Regions from separate parts of the Thalassotalea sp. G20_0 genome, predicted to be linked through region 1. Evidence: riboswitches for the same ligand, from Rfam matches in the RefSeq annotation. Region 1 holds a riboswitch; the other holds the start of a gene.
What was found. A riboswitch is a leader RNA that binds a small molecule or an ion and turns the genes downstream of it on or off. The one in region 1 is predicted to bind thiamine pyrophosphate.
Positions count from the first base shown of each region.

Region 1 (5,476 bases):
ATGGTGGGGCAGTTCCGGTCAGGCACCCCCATTCCCTGTCTGCATATCCATAATCCGGTGGGGTTAATCCAGCAAGGCAGCCAGGGGTTACTGGGCTGGTCAGAGTCGTTTATTAATGGCGACTGGAGCACTCCGGACCTGAAAGCACTGACCGACTGGGCCATGGCCAATGAAGACAATCTGCAGGAGGTGATGGCAGCCAACTGGTTCAGCAATCTGTTTAACCGGTTGCTGCACAAAATACGCCGTAACAGCCGCTCCGGCAGCCGTCGCAATATTGCCGCGCATTATGACCTGGGCAACGACTTTTACCAGCTATGGCTTGACCCGACCATGACCTATTCAAGTGCCCTCTATTTTGATGAGCATGAGGATCTGGAAACCGCACAGGGCAATAAGTACAACACTATTATCGACTGGCTTGAGCTTCGTCCGGGGCATTCCCTGCTTGAGATAGGCTGTGGCTGGGGCGGCTTTGCCCGGGCACTGAATCAGCGGCACCAAGGCGCATACAAAGGGATAACACTGTCGCAGGAACAGCTGGCCTATGCACAACAGATGTCGGACAACCAGTCCCATCAGTTCAGTCTCACGGATTACCGGGATATCCATGAACAGTATGACCGTATCGTTTCCATCGAAATGATTGAGGCCGTGGGTGAAGAGCACTGGCCGGTTTATTTTGAAAAACTGTACCGCAGCCTGAAACCCGGAGGTTACGCCGTTATCCAGGCCATTCTGATTGATGACGCCCGTTTCGAGGAGTATCGCCGCGGTGTTGACTTTATCCAGCGCTACATCTTCCCGGGCGGCATGCTGCCCTGTGACAGGGTGATGAATGAGCAGGCCGGTAAGGCCGGTTTGGCCATAACCAACTCCCTCTCTTTCGGTCTCGACTATGCAAGAACGCTGGATGAATGGAAACGGCTCTTTCTTTCGGCCTGGCCTGCCATTGAACAGCTCGGATTTGATCAGCGCTTTAAACGCCTGTGGCAGTTTTACCTGGATTACTGCACGACCGGTTTCCAGTTCAGGAGTATTGATGTTTGCCTCTACAAACTCACCAAACCTTTGGAGTCCGCATCATGCGAGTCGCGCTAACAACAATAAAAGATTGGACGTCGGGACGAGCCTGGCTCCTGACCCTGCTTTTTATATTGACGGTTATGCTGACGGGGTGTTCAGCCATGAATATTGAAGACTATGCAGCTAGTGAACCAAGTCTGAAAATTGAACACTACTTTGCTGGGGAAACCGTCGCCTGGGGCATGTTTCAGGACCGGTTCGGCAATGTTCAACAACGGTTTAAGGTGTTGATGACCGGAGAAGTCAAAGACGGTGTACTGACTCTGGATGAACACTTCATCTATTCCGATGGTAACGAGTCAACCCGTATCTGGAAGGTCAACATTATGGGTGATGGACAGTACCTGGGAACCGCCGGAGATATCGTTGGCCAGGCCATTGGCCGCAGTGCCGGCAATGCCTTTAACTTCAAATACCAGATGCGACTGCCCATCCGTGGCCGGGAGTGGGTGGTGACCTTTGATGACTGGATGTTCCTGCAGGAAGATGGCGTACTACTGAATGTCGCCACCATGAGCAAATGGGGGATCAAGCTGGGTACGTTGACGGTCGCCTTTGAAAAACCCGGGCCAGAAGAAGAACCATAAAGGCAGCAGATATGAATTCTACTCAGGATACAGCGCCTTCTAATGCTCCGGTGGTCTGGATCACCGGAGCCAGCCAGGGCATTGGCGAAGCCGTTGCCATTGCCCTGGCCCGGGAAGGAATGACCGTAGCGGCCAGTGCCCGAAATGAGGAACGGCTGGCAGCACTGGCCAGGCAATCAGATGAACTGCCAGGCAGGATCATTCCCTTTCCGCTGGATGTGACTGATCAAACGGCCGTGAATGAGACGGTCAACAAAATCATTGCTAATCATGGAGCCATTGATCAGGCGATTTTAAATGCCGGCACCTATATCGCTTCACCGGCAGCGGAGTTTACCAGCAGCGTGGTGCGCCAACAGATGGAACTGAATCTGATGGGTGTCTGCCACTGCCTTGAGCCACTGATCGCTGCCATGAAAAAACAGGGTGAAGGGGTGATTGCCATTAATGCGTCGCTGGCAGGCTATCGAGGCCTGCCCAAAGCGGCGGGTTATGGTGCCAGCAAGGCGGCGTTAATCAATATGGCGGAATCCCTGAACTCGGAGCTCTGGCGAGAGGGTATTGATATCAAAGTGATCAACCCGGGTTTTGTCAAAACACCATTGACCAGCAAGAACCGGTTCCCCATGCCTTTTCTGATGGAGGTGGATAAAGCTGCAAAGGTCATCGTCAAAGGGATGAAGGGGCGGCAGTTCGAGATTCGCTTCCCCCGAATGTTTGCCGCCATCATGGCGCTTCTGCGTCACCTGCCTTACCCGCTGTATTTCTGGTTGGTCCGTAAGACCGGATAAGCACCAATTCGCCCAATCGCTGGACAGACTGTGGCAAACCCCATAGACTCCGCCGGTGTTGGTTGGGGTGTTCTGCCAGTGATGGCAGAACTGAGATACACCCATTGAACCTGAACCAGATAATGCTGGCGTAGGAAACCGACGGGCCTGAGAGCTGCTAAACCCCTGATGTACTCACCATCGTGCAAGCCAGTTAATCAATGCAGTTTATTGCCCCGACAGGAACTGCAACACCCCGCCCGTTGTTCCCGCCAGTCCTAATGATATGGAGTTTCTCTTGTGGAGCGGCGCGAGCTTATGTCTTCTACCCCCATCGCATTGACCATTGCCGGTTCTGACAGTGGCGGTGGTGCCGGCATTCAGGCAGACCTGAAAACCTTCTCAGCCCTTGGTGCCTATGGCTGCAGTGTGATCACTGCGCTGACCGCACAGAACACGGTGGGCGTTCAGGGTATTTTTGACGTCTCACCTGCCTTTGTCCGGGATCAGCTGGACTCGGTCTTTTCCGACCTGAACATTTCTGCCGCCAAGGTGGGCATGCTGAGCCAGCCTGAAGTGATTGATGCGGTGGCCCGCGCTGTCAGTGATTACCAGCCGAAATACCTGGTGGTTGACCCGGTGATGGTGGCCACCAGCGGTGATGTTCTGCTTCAGGAAGCCGCCATCGATAACCTGCGTCACAAACTGATTCCCAAAGCCACCCTGATTACCCCCAACCTGCCGGAAGCAGCGGTTCTGCTGAACTGTCCCCGACCTGAGTCACTGGAAGCCATGATCGCCATGATTGACCCGTTGATGGCGCTGGGAGCAAGTGCAGTATTACTCAAAGGCGGCCACCTTACCTCAGACCAAGGCAATAATCAGGCCGTTGACCTGTTCCATGACGGTAACACCCTGCACCAACTTGAGTCTCCCTGGGTGGCAACCCGAAATACCCACGGGACAGGCTGTACACTGTCGTCTGCTGTCACCGCGTTGCTGGCCAGGGATTACCCTTTGATCGATGCCGTCCGGTCTGCCAAAGAGTACATTGCCGGTGCCATTGGCCATGCCGACCATCTGAACATCGGCTCTGGCCATGGCCCGGTCCATCACTTTTACCGAACCTGGTCATAGAGATTACCGCAACGCATGTTTGATGTGATTATTCGCCGGGCCAGCCTGAGATTTGGCAACCACTGCGTTTTTACCGACCTGAACCTGACCCTTAAAGGCGGCCAGTGGACCTGCCTTCTGGGTGGCAGCGGTGTGGGCAAAACCAGTCTGCTGCGTCTGATTGCCGCTCTGCCTGCGGGCGAGACAACGGGAGAAGTGGTTTGTCAGGACGGTTTTTCGGTTCATCACCGAATCGCCTGGATGGCGCAGCAGGACCTGCTGCTGCCCTGGTTTTCGGTACTGGACAATATCACCCTGGGGCAGCGGCTGCGTCGCAATCTGACCGATGTGTTCACCCGTCGTCCACTCTTGTCAGCCGAGGTTCAGGAGCAGGCCATGTCCATTCTGGAAAAGGTAGGCCTGAGCGCAAAAGCCGATGTTCTGCCCCAGCACCTGTCCGGCGGTCAGCGCCAGCGGGTAGCACTGGCCCGGACGCTGATGGAAAACCGGCCACTGGTATTAATGGACGAACCCTTCGGTGCACTGGATGCCATCACCCGGCTCAATTTACAGGATCTGGCCTGTGAGCTGCTACAGAATCGTACGGTGCTGTTAATCACCCACGATCCCCTGGAAGCCCTGCGCCTTGGTCATGAGGTTTATCACCTGAGGGGGCATCCGGCCCGACTGACGGATGCCATTACGCCACCGGGTAAAACACCCCGGACACTGGATAATAATGGCCTGATGGCATTACAGGGCAAACTGCTGGATCGTTTACGTCATGAGTCGTTTGATGAACAGTCCGGAGAACCATAAAGAATGAAAGACTCCGTCAAACCCTTTGTCGTTCTTATTGGCCTTCTGTTGCTCTGGCATACCCTGGTGATGGCCTTTGATATGCCATCCTATATCCTTCCCGGTCCGTTGGCGGTGGCCAACAGCATGGTTGACAATGCCAGTCTGCTGTGGGAACACACGCTGGTTACCCTCAGTGAAATGCTGCTGGGTCTGTTACTTGGTGTTCTGCTGGGCATTATTCTGGCGCTGGTGCTGGTCTATTTTACCGCGTTAAGACCCTGGCTCTTACCGCCATTGTTGATTACCCAGGCCATTCCGGTCTTTGCGCTCGCACCGATATTGATGCTCTGGTTTGGTTACGGCCTGACGTCGAAAGTGGTGATGACCATACTGGTGATCTTTTTCCCCGTAGCCACCTGTTGTTATGACGGACTGCGCCATACCCATCAGGGCTGGCTGGATATGGCCCAGACCATGGGCGGCAACCGGCTGGCCATTCTGCGTCATATCCGCTGGCCTGCGGCACTGCCAGCCCTGGCTTCCGGGCTGCGGGTAGCCGTTGTAGTGGCACCGATTGGTGCCGTTGTCGGGGAGTGGGTTGGCTCCAGCGCTGGCCTTGGTTACCTGATGCTTCAGGCCAATGCACGACTCTGGACTGACCAGATGTTTGCTGCGCTCACCGTGCTGGCCTTCTGTTCCGTGACCCTTTACTACACTACCGACCGTGTTTTACGCAGACTCATTCCGTGGCAACCGGAGACTTCCCAGGAATAAGAAATGAATAAACTGATGCAACACACTTTTTTATGGGCAATGGCGTGGCTGCTGTCCTTCAGCCTGCTGGCCAGCGCCAATCAGGTATCCAGCAGCACACCGGCCAGGGAGCTGAAAGCGCTGACCCTGATGCTGGAATGGTTTGTCAACCCGGATCACGGCCCCATCATCATTGCCCGGCAGAATGGCTATTTTGCAGACCAGGGGCTTACGGTGAAGATTCAGGAGCCGGCGGACCCCAACCTTCCTCCCAAACTGGTGGCGGCAGAAAAGGTGGATCTTGCCGTTTACTATCAGCCCAGCATGATTCACGGGGTAGCCAACGGCCTTCCCCTTGCCTGG
Region 1 is NZ_JAGHQV010000025.1:68,730-74,205, forward strand. It holds gene J7438_RS15660 (SAM-dependent methyltransferase) at 1-1,101, shown strand, start outside; gene J7438_RS15665 (DUF3833 domain-containing protein) at 1,167-1,673, shown strand; gene J7438_RS15670 (SDR family NAD(P)-dependent oxidoreductase) at 1,685-2,464, shown strand; TPP riboswitch at 2,518-2,618, shown strand; gene thiD (bifunctional hydroxymethylpyrimidine kinase/phosphomethylpyrimidine kinase) at 2,762-3,580, shown strand; gene J7438_RS15680 (ABC transporter ATP-binding protein) at 3,596-4,378, shown strand; gene J7438_RS15685 (ABC transporter permease) at 4,382-5,134, shown strand; gene J7438_RS15690 (ABC transporter substrate-binding protein) at 5,138-5,476, shown strand, end outside.

Region 2 (5,476 bases), on a different contig from region 1:
AGCTGAACATTGTTGAGCCAGACTATACGCGGCAAAACGGCTTCCCGGTTAACGCAGTATTGGACGCCATCACTGCAAAAACCCGGCTGATTGTCATCGCCAACCCGAACAACCCCAGCGGCACGCAAATCCAGCGTGAAGATATTCTGACCATTGCCAGATCCACACCGGATACCGCCCTGCTAGTGGATGAATGCTACTTTGAATATTCTCAGGCCACCGTTGCTGATGCGGTTATGGCATACCCGAATATTCTGGTCACACGCACCTTCTCTAAAACCTGGGGCCTGCCTTCCATTCGACTGGGCTACGTGATCAGCCACCCTGACAACATCCGGGCACTGCTGAATATCCGTGGCCCTTATGATGTTAACCAGTTTGCCGCCGTGGCCATCAGTGCCGCCCTGGACTATCCGGAGTATACCCATCAGTACATCAGAGAAGTTATGGAGGCATCCAAACCTTTGTTTGAGCAGTTCCTTGATCAACAGGGCATTCCCTATTGGCCCAGTGCTGCCAATTTCATCTGGGCATTTCCGAAGAATCCTGAGGTCATTGAGCAGCACCTGCGCAGTCATGGCATCCTTGTTCGCCCCAAGTCTGACCAGACCGGGCGTAAAGGCCTGAGAATAACACTGGGTGATATTGCCCAGACCCGGCAACTGATCGAGAGGATTCAGGAGGGGCTTTCCATCGCGGGAGCCGCCTGATTGGCTAAGGGCGCTTTATTGGCTGAAGGCTCTTTATTGGCTGAAGGCTCTTTATTGGCTGAAGGCTCTTTATTGGCTGAAGGCTCTTTATTGGCTGAAGGCTCTTCCAACTCCCGCACATCATGCGTCATGCGCATTGGGCAGAAGTTTGGTCCACACATGGAGCAGAAACCCGCATCCTTGGCGCTGTCCTGAGGGAGGGTTTCATCGTGGTAGGCTTTTGCGGTATCCGGATCCAGGGCCAGGTTAAACTGGTCCTCCCAGCGAAACTCAAAACGGGCACGGGAAAGCGCATCATCCCTTAGTTGTGCCCCCGGGTGACCTTTGGCGACATCTGCCGCATGGGCAGCAATTTTGTAGGCGATCAATCCCTGTTTCACATCCTCACGGTTGGGCAGACCAAGGTGCTCTTTTGGCGTCACATAACAGAGCATTGCACAGCCAAACCAGCCAATCATCGCTGCACCTATCCCGGAAGTGATATGGTCATAGCCAGGGGCGATATCCGTCGTCAGTGGACCCAGTGTGTAAAAAGGTGCCTCGTGGCAATACTCCAGCTGTTTATCCATATTTTCCTGAATCAGGTGCATCGGTATATGCCCGGGGCCTTCAATCATCACCTGAACATCATGTGCCCAGGCTTTCTTTGTCAGTTCACCCAACGTTTTCAGTTCAGCAAACTGTGCTGCATCGTTGGCATCAGCCACCGATCCCGGGCGCAGCCCATCCCCTAATGAAAGGGTAATGTCGTATGCCTTGCATATCTCGCAGATCTCATCAAAGTGTTCATAAAGGAAGTTTTCGCTGTCATGAATTTCACACCACTGCCCGAGAATCCCACCGCCCCTGGAAACAATACCGGTCACCCGATCAGTGGTCAGTTTCACATGGCCTCTCAGCGTTCCGGCATGAATGGTGAAATAATCTACCCCCTGCTCTGCCTGCTCAATCAAGGTGTCCTTCATCACCTCCCAATTAAGATCCGCTACCTTGCCGTTTACTTTCTCCAGGGTTTGATAAATAGGCACGGTACCAATCGGTACCGGCGAGTTTCTGATAATCCACTCCCGGGTTTCATGGATATGTTTACCGGTGGAAAGATCCATCACCGTATCGGCACCCCAGCGGGTTGCCCAGAGCAGTTTTTCAACCTCTTCCTCTATGGTGGACGTCACCGGTGAATTACCAATATTGGCATTGACCTTCACCAGAAAGTTTCGGCCGATAATCATTGGCTCAGCTTCGGGATGGTTAATATTCGCGGGTATCACAGCACGACCGGATGCCACCTCCTGACGAACAAATTCGGGGGTTATCTTCGCTTCGGGCCTTCCCATGTTTTCCCTGATGGCGATATATTCCATCTCCGGTGTGATTATTCCCTGCCTGGCATAGTGGAGCTGAGTCACATTTCTTCCAGACAAGGCACATCTGACAGGGGCAGATGACTGAAAGCGCACCGGCTCAACCTGAATATCCTGTTTTCGTCGCAATGCATAGGTTGAAGAATGGGCACTCAACTCTTCTGAGTCTTCACGTGCCAGTATCCATTCTGAGCGGATAGGCGGCAGGCCCTTAAGCAGATCCAGGCAGTATTCCGGATCAGTATAAGGACCGGATGTGTCGTACACCCGAACGGCCGATTCAGTGGATAACTGACTGTACTCCCCGTGTCTTTGCCCAGTCGTTATTTCCCGCAGGCCCACACGAATATCATGGCGGCTGCCGGGGAGGTAAATTTTCCGTGAAGCAGGAAATGGACGACAGGCTTCTGCCAGAAGTGACTGACTGTCAGCAATTGGAGCACGCATCTGAATACCCTGAAGTTGAGAGTTACCGACCATGAATATCCCTTATCTATTGTTATTGGTATGGCTTGCCGGTGTCTCAGGCCAGAGAAAAGGAATAGACGGTTTTGGCTAACTTGACTCATCAAGGTTAGCAAGAAGCTGCTTGATTTAAAGCAAAACAATGCTTCAGATATTAAAGGCATGGTTGGCCAAAAGCGTGATCAGCCATCCACCAGATAGCAGCCCGGTACTCTCTTCTCTTGTTCCCTTCGCAGGTGTTACCCTGAGCAGGTTCAACGAATTTGCTGCACTTATCCCCGATAAAATGCAGCGATCTCAGCTTTACGCACTCCGACAAGATGGGAAGATTATAAAGGTGCCCTCCCTGAAAAAGTAGTACCGGATACCTTTTAACCCGGATATTTCAAGGCAGTTTATGAAATATCCGGGTCAGGAATAATCCCCCTCCAGCTCTTTAAGCAACTTGCCCATATATTCCCTGAGGTATTCAGAGTTCCGCTCTGCCATTCTGCGTCCGGCGGACGTCTGCATGGTGTCAGACAGCTTCAGCAACTTCACCTGAAAATGATCCAGCGCGTATTCACGGTCATCAAGGGCCCGGTGCTCAGCCAGTGGGTCTTCGGGGTCGAACATTTTCCGCCGCAGCAGGCCCGATGTATAAAAAACCCGGGCCAGCCCAATAGCTCCCAGAGCCTCCATCCGATCAGCATCCTGAACAACTTTGGCTTCAATGGTTTCGGGTGCAATGCCCGCAGAATAGCTGTGACTGGCCACCGAGTGACAGACGTTATCAATCAACTCAGCAGGAAACCCCATATCCTCAAGGCAGGTTCTGGTCTTTATGGCAGCCAGCGAAGAGGCCCTGGATCTCTCAGGATGATCTTTTGGCAACACCACAATATCGTGAAAGTAGCAGGCAGCGAGAACCACCAGTGGATTCACAGACACCTGCTCCAGATCCATGATCTGCTGTGCCGTTTTCCAGACCCGCTGAAAATGGAAAAAGTCATGGGAGTGGTCATCATGGTCGTGGTGCATGGATTGTAGCCAGACGATAATTTTCTGCTCCCAGCTACTCAGGGTGTCGCTGCTGCTATTGCTCATGAGTTCAAAAAAGACTGTAGATGGAGGGATAAATTTAAATGAATGAAATAATTTAAAGTGATTGTACTGTGGCTGCGGAATATTTTCAGCGCATGATTTATATCGGTGACTGTATGCGGTAACGGGCAACCGTACAGGTACTCCACCCCTCGAAGCGATCAAGTGTCATCCCCAGTTGTTGCATAACTCCCTGGGCAAACTCATTAGTGGGGGTTGTATAAGAAATAATCTCTTCCATGCCCAGCTGGTTAAACCCGAACTGAGTCACTGCCTCAACAGCTTCCAGCACCAGCCCCTGTCCGCGGTAAGCAGGTAAAAAGCGCCAGCTCATCTCAATATGCTTGCCATAGGGAGAAAAGCCGCAATAGCCAATCAGCTGGTTATTCTCTTTGAATACCACCGCCCAGCGCGACCACCCCCACTTATCCAGTTCCGCCTGATAGCGCCACAGCTCGGTTTCTGCAAGGCTTCCGGGCTCTGTGGCCATGGCATCTGAAGCGCCGGGAGGCGTTTCGCCCAGTAAAGCGGAGTATGCATCAACATCCTGTAACTGCCAGGTACGAAGTATCAGACGGGGCGTATCAGTAACAATCAGCACGGTAAAATAGTCTCCAGAAACTTTGCTCCAACAAAATAAATACTCCGCCATTTGGACAGTTAGATGATCTGAAAGTTCTCACTCATTAGGCAGCCCGATGAATACAACTAACTGATTTATTGACACAAATATCAAGAATAGCAATTGCCATCATCAGACCAGACAACGCCAATAGATAATCAGGCAAAAGCGAAGAGAGCCTTAAACTGCAACCTTTTACGAGCAGATGTTGATTTCACAGGCTGCGCAAGTTCTTTCCCTATATTAGTGTGCGCAGATTGTCAAAAGTTCCCTGATTCCATAAACGGATGGCTAATAAGCATATCACTCTTGCCTTAAAAGCAATGTAGAGTTATACCTGTTTTCCACCGCTGACAGGCAAAGGAGTTGCTGGTAACGGGCGATATTAACCAGGGCATGATTTTTGAAAGTAAAGTGGAGATTAACGAGTGGCTATCGTTTCCATACCTGAGCCTGAAAAACAGATCACACTGGGCATCAGCTCTTGCCTTTTGGGCCATAAAGTGCGCTATAACGGTGGGCACAAACGCTCATCTTTTTGTGTCAACACGCTGGATAAATTCTTCCACTTTGAGCCGGTCTGTCCTGAGATGGCTATCGGGCTGGGAACCCCCAGAGAGCCCATCCGACTGGTCGGCCAACTGGCTGAAGCATCACAGTCAACCGGACAAAGTTCATCCTCTGCGCCCGATAAACAGTTGCAAATCCGGGTAGTCGGCACTGACAATTCCAGCCTGGATGTAACGGATGCTCTGGCGCAGTATGGTCATGATATGTCTGACCAGCTGTCACATATTTGCGGCTATATTCTGATGCAGAAGTCCCCCAGCTGTGGCATGGCAAGGGTCAAGGTGTACCATGAAAATGGCCATCCGCTGGGTGAAAGTGCACCCGGGGCCTATGCCAGGGCATTTATGGAGAGCAACCCACTGCTGCCTGTAGAAGAAGAAGGCAGGCTGCACGACCCAATACTCTGTGAAAATTTTTTCACCCGGGTTTACGCCTATGACCGTTGGCAGAAAACCGTGATGGCAGAGCCATCTTATGCCGCTCTTGTCGACTTTCACTCTACTCACAAGTACATGATCATGGCCCACTATCCCCAGGGGTATGAGTTACTGGGCCAAATCGTGGCCAAAGGCAGCAAAGCGAATCTGCATGAACTGCTGGAGGAGTACCTGCGCAGCTTTATGAGTGCCCTTAAACGACGGGCCAATCGAAAATCTCATACC
Region 2 is NZ_JAGHQV010000011.1:131,800-137,275, forward strand. It holds gene J7438_RS09195 (pyridoxal phosphate-dependent aminotransferase) at 1-710, shown strand, start outside; gene thiC (phosphomethylpyrimidine synthase ThiC) at 677-2,521, opposite strand; TPP riboswitch at 2,748-2,864, opposite strand; gene J7438_RS09205 (phosphohydrolase) at 2,951-3,625, opposite strand; gene J7438_RS09210 (GNAT family N-acetyltransferase) at 3,723-4,223, opposite strand; gene J7438_RS09215 (YbgA family protein) at 4,673-5,476, shown strand, end outside.
Region 2: linked by a shared signal. The riboswitch ahead of thiC (phosphomethylpyrimidine synthase ThiC) and the one ahead of thiD (bifunctional hydroxymethylpyrimidine kinase/phosphomethylpyrimidine kinase) in region 1 are both predicted to bind thiamine pyrophosphate.